DNA from 2 places in the Brevibacterium sp. LAARM2_SD2 genome. Region 2 is predicted to be linked to the other one. Evidence: riboswitches for the same ligand, from Rfam matches in the RefSeq annotation. Region 2 holds a riboswitch; the other holds the start of a gene.

Region 1 (7,863 bases), on a different contig from region 2:
ACGCCGCCTCGAGCCCCTCCGTCGTATGCGTCGGCGGCATCCGCACGTCGACGATCGCCAGCTGCGGGACCAGGGCGTCGACGGCCGCGAGCAGCTGGGTTCCGTCATCGACGGAGGCGACGACGGAGATCCCCTCGTCCTCGAGGAGACTGCGCACGCCCTCCCGCAGGAGGACGGCGTCGTCGGCGAGGACGACGCGCAGCGCGTCACGGCTCGCCGGCGTCGGCGCATTCGTGCGGGTGGGCTCAGTCATAGGGGATCTCCGCTCTCACTGTGGTGCCCTCACTCACCGGGCTGATGATCTCGAGTCGGCCGTCGAGTGCACTGACCCGCCGGGAGAGGCCCTGGAGCCCGCCCCCGCGCAGGTCGGCGCCTCCCTGGCCGTCGTCGACCACCTCGGCGACCAGCGCGGTCCCGCCGTCGTGGACGCGGATGGTGATCGCCGAGGCGGCGGCGTGCTTGACGACGTTCGTCACGGCTTCGCGGACGACGAAGTACGCGGCCGATTCGACGGCCTGCGGGATGCGCCCGGCCGGCTGCTCGAGGATCGTCACCGGCACCGGGCAGTGGTCGGCGATGCGCGTGAGCACCGACGCCAGCCCGTGCTCGTCGAGTGCGGTGGGATAGACCCGCCACGCCACTTCCCGCATCTCGTCGATGAGGTCCTGGGACTGGACGAGCGCACTGTCGAGGAGGGCTGCCGCCTTCTCCGGGTCGTGGGCCCTGCGGGCCCGGGCGATGAGGACGGACAGGGACACGACGTTCTGCTGCACCCCGTCGTGGAGGTCGCGTTCGATGCGGCGGCGTTCGTCGTCGATGGCGACGACGACCCCGCGGCGGGTGGTGATGAGCTCGGTGATGCGGCTGTGGACCGCGGTCGGTCGGCTCACCTCGCCGGCGGAGGCGTCGATGCGTCCGTGCAGCCAGTTGCCGAGTTCGGCGAGGAGGACCGCGCCGATGAGGTTCGCCGCCCCGTAGAGGACGCCGACGAGGAGCAGCGGCTGGCTCATCGTCCACAGCGAGAAGCTGATCGTCACCCCGCCGCCTGAGAACAGGCCCTGGATGAGCGCGCCGAGGGTGACGAAGACGAATCCGGTGAGGAGGTTGACCACGGGCACGGCGATGAGGAGGGCGACGAGGCCGGTCAGGGCGAAGAAGCCGCGCCCCGGCCGGACGTCTGCGAGCACGATGCCCAGAGTCCGCTCCTGCCGGGTCCGCTCCCAGGTGAGGACGCGACGGGAGAGCGCCGAGGCGGGCGGGAGGCACGCGGCGAGCAGCAGCGGCAGGCAGAGGAGGCCGCCCCACAGCACCCCGAGCACGGAGAGCGACCACCGCCTGAGGAACATGCGGGGTTCGCGCGGGATCGTCGCGGGCCACGGCATGGCTCGATCGTAGCAACGCAGGTCAGGGCGTCTGGAGGTGTCAGACCTCACATCTCGTTCCGGTTTTCCGCAGCGTGTCGGCAGGTGAACCCGTCCCTGGAATGCGCTCCGCCTCGTATCGGCGAGCACGGCCGCGTCACTAGGGTCGATGACCATGGACTTCGCTCTCGACCTCATCCAGCAGACGCTGACCTCCCCGTGGCTCTACCTCCTCATCGCCGTCGTCGCGGCCCTCGACTCCCTCGTCCCGATCGTGCCCTCGGAGACCGTCGTCATCACTGCCGCCGCGTACGCCGTGACCGGCAGTCCGGCGGCGGTGGGCATCATCGCGGCGGCGGCCGTCGGTGCGCTCCTCGGCGATCTCGCCGCCCACCTCGTCGGTCGCGGCGGCAGTCGCGCCACCGACCGGTGGGTCCGGTCGGCCCGGCTGCGCCGGCTGCTCGCCTCGACGGCGGAGATGTTCGCCGTCCGGGGCGGCGCGATGCTCGTCGCGGGACGGTTCATCCCCGGCGGGCGGACGGCGACGACGATCGCCTCGGGGATGCTCCGTTATCCCCTGCCGCGGTTCCTCGCCGTCGACTTCCTCGGGGCGCTGGCGTGGGCGGTCTACTCGACGGGTATCGGGCTCCTCGGCGGGGCAGTGTTCGCCGATCAGCCGCTGTGGGGTGTCGTCCTCGGCGTCGGCATCGCGCTCACCCTCACCGGCATCGCCGAGGTGGCCCGCCGTCTCCGGGCGAAGCGGAGGGCCGCTGTTGCCGAGCCCGTATCCGGAGGTTTCGAATCTGACGGCACCGCTGCCCTCGAGCCCGCGGTGCCCGAGCCCACGGCAGCTGCGGTCGGGCCACGGAGGTGCGTCCCGACCGCAGAGCGCGCCCGCCTCATGCGCTCCGGTCGAACTCGCCTGCTCGCAGCTGCACGAGAGTGAGATCGAGCAGCGGGGTCGGCACGCCGAGGTCGCGCGCCGTCGTCTGGAGGTGGCCGAGGATGTGCTCGGTCTCGTTCGGCAGTCCGGCCGTGACGTCCCGGTAGAGCGAGGAGGTGAAGGCGGAGCCCTCGGCGGTGAGCATCGACAGGGTGGCCGCCCTGGCCCGCGCGGAGACCGGGTGGCCGGCGGCCATGGCGACGGCTTCGAGTTCGTCGATGATCCCCACGACGTGGGGTTCGCCACCGGCGGCCATGATCGCGCCGACCGGTGCCCGGAAGAGGCACGTGACGACACCGGCCGCGGCGATGAACACCCACTTCTCCCACAGGGCGTCGTCGATGCCGTCGATGACCTGCAGCCGGAAGCCGGGGACGTCGAGCGCGTCGACGACCGCGGGTGGGACCTCTCCCCCGCCGAGGCGGCCGATCGTCATCGTCGCGAGATCCGTCATCTGGACGATGTCGGCTCCGCGCATCGTGCCGACGATCTTGACGAGCCCACCGAGCACCTGCCCGGGGAACTCCGCCTCGAGGCGACCGATCTGCGCCATCCCATTGAGGAACGGGATGATGAGAGTCTGGGGTCCGACGGCCGGCCGGAGGTCGGCGATGATCGATTCGAGGGCACCGGCCTTGACGGCGACGAGGATGAGGTCGACCGGGGTCGAGTCGGCCGCGAGCTCCTCCGCCGTCGTCACGGTCACCGGGTTCGTCCGGTCCTCGTCGGGGGCGATGAATCGCAGACCGTTCTCTCTCAGCGCCTCGGCGCGTGCGGGCCTGACGAGGAAGGTGACGTCGCGTCCGGCTTCGACGAGGCGGGTGCCGAAGGCGCCGCCGGTCGCGCCGGCTCCGGCGATGAGGATTGTCACAGGGTGCCGTCCTTCGTGGTCGTGCCAGTTGTCGTGCCAGTGGTCGTGCCAGCGGTCGTGTCGGGGTCAGCGGAAGCCAGCTGCGCACGCAGCCGAGCGGCCGCCTCGGCGGGGTCAGGCGCCTCGGTGATCGCGCGGACGACGACGATGCGTGACGCCCCGGTCTCCTGCACGGCCTGGAGACGGTCACCGGCAGAGATCCCGCCGATCGCGAACCACGGCTTGACCGTCCTCCCGCTCACCGCCGCCAGCGGATCGAGCCCGGCCGCCGGGCGACCGGGCTTCGTCGGGGTCTCCCACACGGGGCCGAGGCAGAAGTAGTCGATCTCCGGGTCGGCGGCAGCGGCGAGCGCCTGCTCGACCGAATGCGTCGACCGGCCGAGGATGACGTCGTCGCCGAGCACCGTGCGGGCCTGCGCGCTCGTCAGGTCGCCCTGCCCGACATGGAAGACGTCGGCGCCGACGAGGAGGGCGACGTCGGCGCGGTCGTTGACGGAGAAGAGCTTCCCGTGCCGGTGGGCGGCATCGCGGAGGATCTCGAGGGCGGCGATCTCCTCCCTGGCTTCGAGACCTTTGTCGCGGAGCTGGATGATGTCGACGCCCCCGGCGTAGGCGGCATCGAGGAACTCACCGAGGTCGCCCTGCTGCGTGCGGGCGTCGGTGCAGAGGTAGAGCCGGGCGGAGGCGAGCGCACGGGTCCGCGCGGCATCCCGGCCGGTGGAGTCGCGGTCGACCGGGTGCCCCACGTTCTCAGCAAGGGCGGTCACGGGGTCTTGCACTGCGGGAGACGTTGGCATCGTGGGAACCATGCTCCTAGAGTAGAGGAGTTCGCGGGAGCCTCGCTGGGAGGCTGAGAGGGCTTCGTGCCGACCGCCTTACCTGATGCGGGTCATGCCGCCGGAGGGAGAATCGCATGGACGTCATCGTCGTCGGCGCCGGGATCATCGGCCTGGCCACGGCGTGGGAGCTCCACCGGCGCGGGGCGGCCGTCACCGTCATCGATCCGCATCCGGGCTCGGGCGCCACCGCGGCCGCGGCCGGGATGATCGCCCCTGCCGCCGAGATCGCGTGGGGCCAGACTCCGCTGTTTCCGCTCATGCGCGTCTCCGCCGACCTCTACCCGGACTTCACTGCGGCACTGACCCGGGAATCGGGGGCCGACCTCGGGGAGACGGCGACCGCCACACTCGTCTGCGCCGGTGACCGCGCGGATCTCACGGCCCTGCGCGAACTCAGCGCCCTCCAGTCCGCGGCCGGTTCCGACCTCGACCTGCTCACCGGATCCCGCGCCCGCGACCTCGAACCAGCCCTGGCCCCCGGTGTGTGCGGGGCCGTCCTCATTCCCGGCGATCATGCGATCGATCCCCGGCGGGTGACGCGCGCGCTGCTCACCGTCCTCGGCGACCGCGTCATCGAGGAGCGGGTGACGGGACTGGTCGGCGATGAGGGATCACCGACCGGTGCCCCGGCTCGGACGACCGGAGTCGAGCTCGCCTCGGGACGTCGGCTGTACGCCGATCAGGTCGTGCTCGCCGCAGGCATGGCGCACAATGCGATCGCCGGCGCTCCCGCGCTGCCGCTGCGAGCCGTCCACGGCGACGTCATCCGGCTCCGCTCGGATCCCGGCGCTCCCCCGCTGCTCACCCGGACGATCCGGGGACTCGTCGCCGGTCGGCCGTCTACGTCGTGCCGCGGCCCGATGGGGAGCTCGTCCTCGGGGCGACCTCCCGGGAGGACGGCCAGTCGGGCATCCTCGCCGAGGGCGTCCACCGTCTCCTCCACGACGCCGAACGCCTCGTGCCCGGGCTCCTCGGATGTGAGATCACGGAGATCACGGCACGGGCCCGGCCCGGCTCGCCCGACGACCTCCCCCTCCTCGGTCGCACCGACCCCGGTCTCGTCGTCTCCACCGGGTACTTCCGCCACGGGGTGCTCCTCGCACCGTTCGGCGCCCGCCTCGGCGCGGATCTCGTCGTCGGCGCGGACTCCGCGTGGCTGCCCGTCGGTGCGCGCGAGGCCGTGGCACCGGCACGGTTCGAGTCCGACCACTCGCCATCATCACCGCAGTCACCGGCTGCACCACTGCTGACAGCAAGGAAGGGATCATGACCATCACACTCAACGGCGACCGCCGGGACATCACCGCGGGCACGACCGCCCGCACCCTCGTCGAGGACATCACCGGTCGGCAGCTGAGCGAAGACGGCACCCCGGTCGACGGCGGCCGCCTCGGGGTGGCCCTCGCCGTCGACGGCGAGGTCGTGCGACGCGGCCTGTGGGCCGGCTTCACCATCACCGACGGCCACACCGTCGACATCGTCACCGCAGTCCAGGGAGGCTGACATGAGCTGGACCATCGACACCGTCACCTTCGACTCCCACCTCGTCATGGGCACCGGTGGGGCGAGCACTCTGCGCATCCTCGAGGACGCCCTGACCGCCTCGGCGACAGAGCTGACGACGGTCGCGATCCGCCGCTTCGACGCCGCGGCCAGGGATTCGGTGTTCGCGCTCCTCGAGCGGCTGGGCATCCGCTCGCTGCCGAACACGGCCGGCTGCTACACGGCCCGCGATGCCGTGCTCACTGCCCAGCTGGCCCGGGAGGCGCTCGAGACGAACTGGGTCAAACTCGAGGTCATCGCCGACGAGGACACCCTGCTGCCCGACCCCGTCGAACTCTTCCGCGCCGCCGAGGAGCTCGTCCTCGACGGCTTCACGGTCTTCGCCTACACGAACGACGATCCCGCGCTGGCGAAGCGGCTCGAGGACGCCGGGGTCGCCGCGGTCATGCCCGCCGGCGCCCCGATCGGTTCGGGCCTGGGCATCCTCAACCCGCACAACATCGAGACGATCGTCTCCCGCGCCCAGGTGCCGGTCATCCTCGACGCGGGCATCGGCACCGCCTCGGACGCCGCCCTGGCCATGGAGCTCGGGTGCACCGCGGTGCTGCTCGCCTCCGCCGTCACCCGCGCGCACGACGCCCGGCGATGGCGCAGGCGATGCGGCTCGCCGTCGACGCCGGTCGCCTCGCGGCCGGGGCGGGACGGATCCCCAGACGTCCGCTCGCGCTCGCATCGTCGCCCGACGACGGGCGGGTGACCGCGGAGACCGCCCGCACGACCTCGGTCGAGAACCTGGTGATGGGACCGTGAGACCGCTCGTCGAACCCGGACCCGAGCTCAGCCCCGCGGAGATCGCACGCTACTCCCGGCATCTCAGCCTGCCCGATGTCGGGGTGACCGGTCAGCGCCGCCTGCGCGCGGCGAAGATCCTCGTCATCGGCGCCGGCGGTCTCGGCGCCCCGGTCCTCCAATACCTCGGGGCGGCCGGGATCGGGCAGCTGACCGTCATCGACGACGATGTCGTCGACGTGTCGAACCTGCAGCGCCAGATCCTCCACCGGGATGCCGATGTCGGCCGTCCCAAGGTCGAATCCGCGCGCGATGCCCTGCTCCGGCTCGATCCCGGCCTCACCGTCGAGACGGTTGCCGAGCGCCTGAGCCCGGACAACGCCCTTGAGCTCTTCGCCGCCCACGACCTCGTCATCGACGGGGCGGACAACTTCGCGACCCGTTACCTGTCCAATGACGCTGCCGAACTCACCGGCACACCCCTGGTGTGGGGAACGATCTTCCGCTTCGAGGGGCAGGTGAGCACGTTCGCCCCCGGTCACGGTCCGATGCTGCGCGACCTCTTCCCCGACATCCCCGACGCCGATTCCGTGCCGAGCTGTGCCGAGGGCGGAGTGCTCGGGGTGCTCTGCGGGCTCGTCGGGTCGCTCATGGCCGCCGAGGCGATCAAGCTCATCTGCGGCATCGGCGATCCCCTGCTCGGCCGCCTGCTGCGGGTCGATGCGCTGAGCACGACCGTGACGACGCTGCGCTTCTCGCCCGACCCGGACCGCCCCGCTGTCACCGATCTCGCCGAGGTGGCCGCAGCGTGTGCGGCACCCGCGGTGGGGGCGCCGGCTCCGTCCGGGGTGGCGGAGGTCACGGCCGACGAGGTTCGCGCGCTCACCTCGGCGCCGGTGATCGTCGATGTCCGGGAGACGTGGGAGCGGGAGCTCGAGGCGATTCCCGGCAGCGTGCACGTCCCCCTCGACGACGTCGTCGACCGCGGCTGGCCGTCCCTCGCCGAGGCGGTCGGCCCGGCCACCGACATCGTCGTCCACTGCAGGTCGGGGGTGCGGTCGGCTCGCGCCGTCTCGGCAGTGAGCAGCGAAGCGCCGCCGAACGTCCGCATCCGGTCATTGGCCGGAGGCATCGAGGCGTGGACGGCGACGGAGACTACGCCAGTTCGCTGAGGCGGCGACGCAGTCCGCTCTCGCCGGCTCGCATGACGATGCCGTGCATGCCGGCGGAGATCGGCCTGAGGGCCCGGACGGATCGCCGCCTGGTCGTCACGCACCAGGTCGCGGAGATCGCGGTGAGCGGCCCGGTGCGCGCCAGGGTCCAGACGCCGACCCCGCGCAGGTCGCCGTCGGCGAGGAGGCGCACCTGCCGCGGTGGAGTGAGACCCTCGATGGACAGCGTGATGTCGAACGCGACGCCGAGGGGGCTGCGCACGGTGATCCCCGCGCGGCTGCCGGGGTGGACTCCGGAGTCGTCAGTGGTGGCCGCGGCGATGCCCGGCCACCACTGCGGCCAGGCCTCGACGTCGGTGAGGACCGACCACACCGCAGGAAGGGG
Region 2 (7,863 bases):
CAGGGCGAGACCGATGACGGTGGCGAACGCGGCCCCGGAGACCCACCAGCCGAGCAGCACCGGGATGCAGAAGAGTGCGACGAAGACGGGCAGCGGAATGATCGACCCCGCGTTCCACCACGCCAGCGCGTAGATGCCCACGGTGATCAGCCCCGTCACGAGGACGATGAGGTACGGGGCGAACCAGTCGAACGACGCCCGGAACGAGGGCTCCGCTGACTGGTTCGGAGCATGCGGCGCGGCGGGCTGAGTGGACACAGAGCGACCCTACCAGCGGTGGACGAGCACCGACCCGAGAGTCCGGGAACGAGACGCTGCCCGGGACCACCTCGGCGAGGTGGGAACTTCGCTCCCAGCCCGGGAGCACCGCGGCGAGGTGGGGCACTCCGATCTCACCCCGGCAACCGCCTCGGCGGGGTGAGGCACGCCGACCCCACCCCGCCGACACCCGCTGACCGGACCCCAGCCCAGCCCGGACCTCAGTCCTGCCCGGACCTCAGCCCTGCCCGGACCTCAGCCCTGCCGCGGACCGATCGTCGGTTCGGGCAGATAGACCTCACCGCCGGCGGCGAGGAACTCCCGGCTCTTGGCCTGCATGCCGGCGATCGCGGCCTGCGCCTCGGCGCTGCCGTACGTGTCGCGGATGTCCTGGGAGATGCGCATCGAGCAGAACTTCGGCCCGCACATCGAGCAGAAGTGCGCGGTCTTCGCCGGTTCCGCCGGCAGCGTCTCGTCGTGGAAGGACTCGGCGGTCTCCGGGTCGAGGCCGAGCGCGAACTGGTCGCGCCAGCGGAACTCGAACCGCGCCTTCGACAGCGCATCGTCCCGGGCCGTCGCCCCCGGGTGGCCCTTCGCGACGTCCGCGGCGTGGGCGGCGATCTTGTACGTGATCACCCCCGTCTTGACGTCGTCGAGGTCGGGCAGTCCCAGGTGCTCCTTCGGGGTGACGTAGCAGAGCATCGCCGTGCCGTACCGGGCGATCTCCGTCGCCCCGATCGCCGAGGTGATGTGGTCGTAGCCGGGCGCGATGTCCGTGACGAGCGGACCCAGGGTGTAGAAGGGGGCGCCGTCGCAGAGCTCCTGCTGGCGCTCGACGTTCTCCCGCACGAGATGGAGCGGAATGTGGCCGGGGCCCTCGACCATGACCTGGACGTCGTGCTCCCATGCCCGCTTCGTCAGCTCGGCGAGGGTGTCGAGTTCGGCGAACTGGGCGGCGTCGTTGGCGTCGGCGATCGAGCCGGGGCGCAGCCCGTCGCCGAGGGAGAACGCGACATCGTAGGCCGCGAAGATCTCACAGAGCTCGTCGAAGTGCGTGTAGAGGAAGTTCTCCTCATGGTGGGCCAGGCACCATCCGGCCATGATCGACCCGCCGCGGGAGACCATTCCGGTCACGCGGTCGGCGGTGAGCGGGACGTAGCGCAGCAGCACACCGGCGTGGACGGTCATGTAGTCGACGCCCTGCTCGCACTGTTCGATGACGGTGTCGCGGTAGATCTCCCAGGTCAGCGCCTCGGCGTCGCCGTCGACCTTCTCAAGCGCCTGGTAGATCGGCACGGTGCCGATGGGGATGGGGGAGTTGCGGATGATCCACTCGCGGGTGGTGTGGATGTCGTTGCCCGTCGAGAGGTCCATGAGGGTGTCGGCACCCCACTTCGCGGCCCACTGGAGCTTCTGCACCTCCTCGGCGATCGAGCTCGTCACCGCCGAGTTGCCGATGTTCGCGTTGATCTTGACGAGGAACGCCTTGCCGATGATCATCGGCTCGGATTCGGGGTGGTTGATGTTCGCGGGGATGATCGCGCGCCCGGCAGCGACCTCGGAGCGGACGAGTTCGACGTCGCACTGCTCGCGGATCGCGATGTAGCGCATCTCGGGGGTGATGATGCCCTGCCGGGCGTAGTGCATCTGCGTGACGGTGCGTCCGGGCTTCGCGCGCCGAGGCGTCCGGTCGGGCCCCTGCCACTGCTGGGAGGGTGCGCCGCGGCGGACGGCTGCCCGCCCGTCGTCCTCGATGAGGTGGCCGCGGGCCGCGTAGTCCTCGGTGTCGTCGCGGTCGGCGATCCACTCCGCGCGGTGCGGGGGCAGGCCCTGTTCGGGGACGGCGCCGGGCCCGACGGTGCGGTAGACGTGGACCGGCTCGTTGGGGCGGCCGTTCGTGTCGTCGAGGTCGATGCGGGTGACGGGCACGCGGATGCCGTGCTCACGGTCCTCGACCCAGGCCAGGGAATGGGTGGGGTACTGCTCGAGAGCGAAACCCGCGGGGGTGCTCGCGGAGTTCTCGGCCGGTGCCGTCGGGCGCGGGGCAACGGTGGGACGGGTGGTTTCTGGGGTGGGCGCAGTCATCTGCGATCCTCTCTTCCTCCGCCGGTATCAACCGGATCAGGTTCAACGGTCTCGAGCGGTCTCAGCTCGATCTCAGCCCTCTTCCGAAGGCCCCCGTGGGGTCACACAACGACTATCACGGTGTGGGCGCCGCCACAAAATCACCCGCGGCAGGTGTTCACTGCGCGAGACGGTGGACGCGCGGTCGCCCGATTTGGTGCCTCAGTTTCAGCGTGCCCAAGTGGACGCGCCCCAGTGGGTGTGCCCCGGTGGACGGGCTCCTGCCGACGTGCCTCGGTGGACGTGCCCAGCGGACGCGCCCTGGGGGAAGTACCCCAGTGGGCTCGCCTCGGATTCCTGCGCACGCTGGACGCCTGCGGCATCGTGCCTGCAGGCCTGCTTCCACGCGCATTGTGCGTGCGCGCCCCGCTCGCTGCGTCATCGTGCGTGCAGCATCGCGCCTCGGCGGACGCACTCCCGCGACTTCGCTGACGGGGTGTCTGCGGGCGTGCGCCGGTGCTCGTCCTCGGGGTGCTCGTTCAACGGCGAGCGTGAATATCGCCGCCTCGGCGAATCTGCCGGCGCTCGTTCAACACGGAGCGTGAATATCGCGTCTTTGGGGACGCGATATTCACGCTTCGTGTTGAGTGAGACTCAGGGGTGAGTGAGGCTCAGGGGTGAACGAGGCGCTGCGTTGAACGAGCAAGCGCTCGCCCCCTGTGTCGGCTCCCGCAGGCGCGGCGCCTCACGCCCCCTGGAGGAACGTTTTCGCGACCGCGCCGAGCGCGACGACGTCGCTGATCGCGCACATCTCCCGCGCCGAGTGCATCGAGTAGAGCGCCGGTCCCACATCGACCGTCGTCATGCCCATGCGGGTGGCCGTCAGCGGTCCGATCGTCGACCCGCACGGCACCGAGTTGTTCGAGACGAAGTCCTGGTACTCGACCCCGGCGGCTGCACAGGCGCGGGCCCACGTCGCCGTGCCGACGGCATCGGTGGCATACCGCTGCTGGGCGTTGAGTTTGAGCAGGGGCCCCGCACCCAGGCGCGGACGCACGTGCGGATCGTGGCGTTCGGGGTAGTTCGGGTGGGCGGCGTGTCCGGCGTCGGAGGACACGCACACCGAGGCGGCCAGTGCGGCGAGGTAGTCACTGCGGTTCGCCTCGGGGAAGAGGGCGGCGACGATCCGCTCGGTGACGTCGGAGAGGAACGGCCCGCTCGCGCCCGAGCGCGAGTTCGACCCCACCTCCTCATGGTCGAACCCGGCGAACAGGGCCACCGCATCGAGCGCCTCGGCGTCGAGGGACGTCATCGCGGTCACCCCGGCGTGGACGGAGAGGAGGTTGTCGAGTCTCGGGGAGGCGAAGAACTCGTCCGCGGCGCCGAAGAGCGCGGGCTCCTGCGCGGGGATCGTGTAGACGTCGTGGCCGACGATGAGTTCGGGGTCGACGCCGGCGGAGGCGGCGAGGATCTCGAGGACATCGGCCTCGGCGAGGTCGGCGAGACCGACGATCGGGGTCGTGTGCCGCTGCTTGTCGAGGGTGAGGCCCTCGTTGACCTGCCGGTCGAGATGGATCGCGAGCTGCGGGATGCGTGCGATCGCCGGCGTGTGCGCGAGGACGACGCTGCCGTCGGCGAGGCTGAGGCGCCCGGCGAGGGCGAGCTCCCGATCGAGCCACGAGTTGAGCAGCGGCCCGCCGTAGATCTCGACACCGAACTGGCGCACGCCTTCGGCGACGAACTCGTCACCGGGCTTGAGTTTGAACGCCGGCGAATCGGTGTGGGAGCCGAAGACCCGGAACGGGGGCACCGCCGAGGCGGTCGACCCGTTCGCGGTCGAATCGGCTTCCGCTGCGTCAATCCGCCCTGTCGGGGCCATCCAGGCGATGATCGCGCCGTCGCGGATGACGTAGTACCCGTGGCCGACCTCAAGGGTCCACGGCTGACGTTCGTCGAGTCGGGTGAACCCGGCGGCGTCGAAGCGCTCGGCCGCTGCGGCAGTGGCATGATAGGAGCTGGGAGAGGCCGTGACGAAAGCGGAGAGGTCGGCTGCGACCTGCGCGTTTGCTGTCTGATCCGTGGATGGAGTGCTCATCTGAACAGCCTATCCTTTGGGGTAGCTTCGACCACAGGGGCCGAAGCGCCAGCGGTCGCCCGAAGCGGACGATCAGCGGTCGTCCGACGTGGATGGTCAGCGGTCTCCCGCACCGGGCGGGCCGGCGGTCGTCCGACATGGACGGTCAGCGGTCGTCCGAACCGGGCGGGCCGGCGGTCGCCGAACGTCGACGGCCGGCGCGGACGAGCGTGCAACGACGAGTGAGAATGCGAGGAGTGTTCGACGTGAACCAATTCGTGGCCGAGTGGAATACGTGGCGGGACTCGCGGAACTCCTCGTTGGCGACGCCCTTCGGGTGGCTCAGCGTCGTCGGGCTCCACTGGCTCGACGAGGAGTCGACGTGGCCGGGAGCGCCGGGAACGTTCACCGTCGACGACGACGGCTGGGTCACCCTCGCGCTCGATCCCGGCACGAAGGCCGGCCCTGCGGCCGCGACCTTCGATCTGCTCAGTGCCCCCACCGAGGCGGCTCCCACCTCCCACGACCTCACCGACACCGGCCCCGGCACCAGGCCCGAGGCAGGCACCGATCCCCGTTCAGGCACCGACGCGGAATGGGAGTCCGGGTCGACGCGCACGGCCGTCCGCCTCGGCGCCGATGACATTCCGCTGCCGGAGTCTCCCCAGGTCAGGGTCGAGGACAACGGGTTCAGCGCGAAGCTGCCGACCGGCGGGTCGCTCGACTGGTTCACTGTCGGCCATGTCCTCTATGAGCTCATCGAACGCGGCGGTCGCCTCGGTGTGCGCATCCGCGACTCGAAGTCGCCGCTGCTCGCGAAGTTCGTCGAGGTCCCCGTCTTCGATCCGAACCGGGACTTCGTCTTCCTCGCCCGCTTCACCCCCTTCGACGAACCCGAGATCCGGCCGGTCGCCTCGGCGCAGGAGAACCTCACGCTCGAGACGATGCTCGTCGGCACCGTCACCTTTACCACGCCCGCCGGGGAGGTGTCGCTCGTGGCCTCGGGGTGCCCGGCGACGGGACTCCAGCTCGACTTCCACGATGAGACGAACGGGCGGTCGACGGCGGCGTGGCGGACCCTTGACCTCGGCATTCCCAACGCCGACGGGTCGCTCGTCGTCGACTTCAACCGTGCGGTCAACTACCCGTTCGCGTTCTCCGCGTTCGCAACCTGCCCGGCCCCGGTCGCCGGCAACGACGTGCCGTTCGCCGTCACCGCCGGTGAGCGCCGGCCCCCGTTCTTCTACTCAGAGGCCGGCATCAACGTGCCGTTCCTCTTCTACTCGTGGTGGGACGAGGACAGCGCCCGCGTGACCCGGCCGTGGTACGACCGGTTCGGGCTCGACATGACGATCCTCAACCCGAACGAGAACGATGAGGAGCAGTCCCTCGTCGGCTTCGACGGGGTCGCGATGTCCGGCGGCGACGTCACGCCGCTGACCCGGAAGGCCAGGTCGCGGCTCGTCAAGGTCGCCACCGACGCGCTGACCTCGCGCCTGCCGGTCATCGGGATCGGGGCGTACGCGGAGTTCCTCGTCACCGCCCAGCGGGAGCTGCGCGAACAGCAGGGATACGCCGAGGCGGCCCCGGAGATCCCCGCCCCCACGCCGGGTCGCCTGCAGATCGTCATGAACTCCGAACTCGATCCGCGGGCCGTCGGCCTCGACGTCGTCCACACGGATCCGACGGGTCTCATCGTCGCCGAGGTCGACCTCGAGCTGCCGCTCGAATCACGGTTCGCCGAGCTCGAGGAGTTCGCTGCCGCGCTGCGGGCGGGCTCGCCGATCGCCAGCTGGCAGGAGTTCGACTACCGGGTCGTCACGATGATCCGCCGCCACCGATGATCCGCCGCCACCGCTGAGCCGCGCGCGGGCCGGTGACCTCCGAGTCGGCCGGTGAACCTCGCATCGGCCGGCACGACCCCAGCAACACGAAGGGCGCTCAGCCACCCGGTGCAGGGTGGCTGAGCGCCCTCGAGGCTGCTGAGACCGGCCGCCTACCAGATGCTCACGCGCTGCTCGGGCGCGAGGTACATGCCGTCGGACTCCTCGACGCCGAACGTGTCGTGGAAGACCGTCATGTTCTTCACGACCTGGTTGCAGCGGAACTCCTCCGGCGAATGCGGGTCGATGCTCAGGCGGCGGATGCGCTCCTCGGTGCGCATCTTCGCCCGCCACGCCTTGGCCCACGCGGTGAAGAACGAGGCGGCCTCCTCCGGCGAGGGGGCGCGACCGAGTTCGAGTTCGAGGGCCTTCCACCCGATCGACAGACCGCCGAGGTCACCGATGTTCTCACCGACCGTGAGCGCGCCGTTGACGTGCTGTGAGGCCTCGAGCCCCGCGGGCACGAGCGCATCGTACTGGTCGATGAGCGCTGTCGTCCGCTCCTCGAAGCGCTCGCGGTCCTCGGCCGTCCACCAGTCGACGAGGTTGCCGTCGCCGTCGTAGCGCGAGCCCTGATCGTCGAAGCCGTGGCCGATCTCGTGGCCGATGACCGCGCCGATCGCCCCGAAGTTCGCCGCGACGTCACCGTCGGCGTCGAAGAACGGCGGCTGGAGGATCGCGGCGGGGAAGACGATCTCGTTCATCACCGGATGGTAGTACGCGTTGACCGTCTGCGGCGTCATCAGCCACTCGGTGCGGTCGATCTCCTTGCCGATGCGCCCCACCTGGCGGGCGTGCTCGGCGCGGGCGGCCCGCCGGACGTTGCCGACGAGGTCACCGGCGTCGACCGTCGCGGGGTAGTCGCGCCACACCTCGGGGTAGCCGACCTTCGGGGTGAACTTCGAGAGCTTGACGAGCGCGCGCTGCTTCGTCTCCTCGCTCATCCAGTCGAGCTCGGTGATCGACTTCTCGTACGCCTTGATGAGCATGGCGACGAGGTGGTCGATCGCCTCCTTCGCCGCCGGCGGGAACTCGGCGGCGACGTAGAGCTTGCCGACCGCCTCGCCGAGGAGGGACTCGACGAGCCCGACCCCGCGCTTCCAGCGCTCCCGGAGGGCAGGCGTGCCGGAAAGGGTGCGGGAGTTGAAGTCGAAGTCCTCCTCGACGATCTCGTCGGTGAGCAGCGCGGCGTTCGCCGAGAGCACCGACCAGCGCAGCCACGTCTTCAGGGTGTCGAGGTCGGTCTCAGCCCACACCGTGACCATGCCCTCGACGTACGAGGGCTGACCGATGATGACGGTCTCGAGCTCGCCGTCGGCATCGGCGGTCAGGGCGGACAGCCACGCATCGAAATCGAAACCCGGGCCGATCTCGCGCAGCTGGTCGACCGTGTACTTGTTGTAGGTCTTCTCCGCATCGCGCGTGGCCACTCGGTCCCAGTGGTGGCGGGCGAGTTCGGTCTCGAAGGCCATGATCTTCGCGGCCACCTCGGCGTCGGAGAGCCCTGCCGCGGTCCCGAGCCCGCCGAGCGCGGACATCTTCTGCACGTGCGCGAGGAACTTCGCGCGCACCTCGGCGAAGTCG

Evidence for each region. Region 2 has a riboswitch for thiamine pyrophosphate ahead of thiC (phosphomethylpyrimidine synthase ThiC). Riboswitches for the same ligand answer to the same signal wherever they lie in the genome.
Region 1: it holds a riboswitch for thiamine pyrophosphate, as region 2 does, so the genes downstream of both, AC2W7K_RS08095 (FAD-dependent oxidoreductase) here and thiC (phosphomethylpyrimidine synthase ThiC) in region 2, are expected to answer to the same signal.

The regions. Positions count from the first base shown of each region.
Region 1 covers NZ_JBNFOM010000010.1:15,686-23,548, forward strand. Annotated here, with positions in the region: gene AC2W7K_RS08070 (response regulator) at 1-253, opposite strand, end outside; gene AC2W7K_RS08075 (sensor histidine kinase) at 246-1,382, opposite strand; gene AC2W7K_RS08080 (DedA family protein) at 1,531-2,307, shown strand; gene AC2W7K_RS08085 (ketopantoate reductase family protein) at 2,261-3,175, opposite strand; gene thiE (thiamine phosphate synthase) at 3,172-3,921, opposite strand; TPP riboswitch at 3,996-4,098, shown strand; partial or broken gene AC2W7K_RS08095 (FAD-dependent oxidoreductase) at 4,089-4,754, shown strand; gene AC2W7K_RS08100 (FAD-dependent oxidoreductase) at 4,862-5,284, shown strand; gene thiS (sulfur carrier protein ThiS) at 5,281-5,517, shown strand; partial or broken gene AC2W7K_RS08110 (thiazole synthase) at 5,519-6,327, shown strand; gene moeB (molybdopterin-synthase adenylyltransferase MoeB) at 6,324-7,478, shown strand; gene AC2W7K_RS08120 (SRPBCC family protein) at 7,462-7,863, opposite strand, start outside.
Region 2 covers NZ_JBNFOM010000036.1:352-8,214, forward strand. Annotated here, with positions in the region: gene AC2W7K_RS16875 (hypothetical protein) at 1-258, opposite strand, end outside; gene thiC (phosphomethylpyrimidine synthase ThiC) at 514-2,343, opposite strand; TPP riboswitch at 2,340-2,450, opposite strand; gene AC2W7K_RS16885 (M18 family aminopeptidase) at 3,068-4,417, opposite strand; gene AC2W7K_RS16890 (DUF1684 domain-containing protein) at 4,663-6,240, shown strand; gene AC2W7K_RS16895 (M13 family metallopeptidase) at 6,393-7,863, opposite strand, start outside.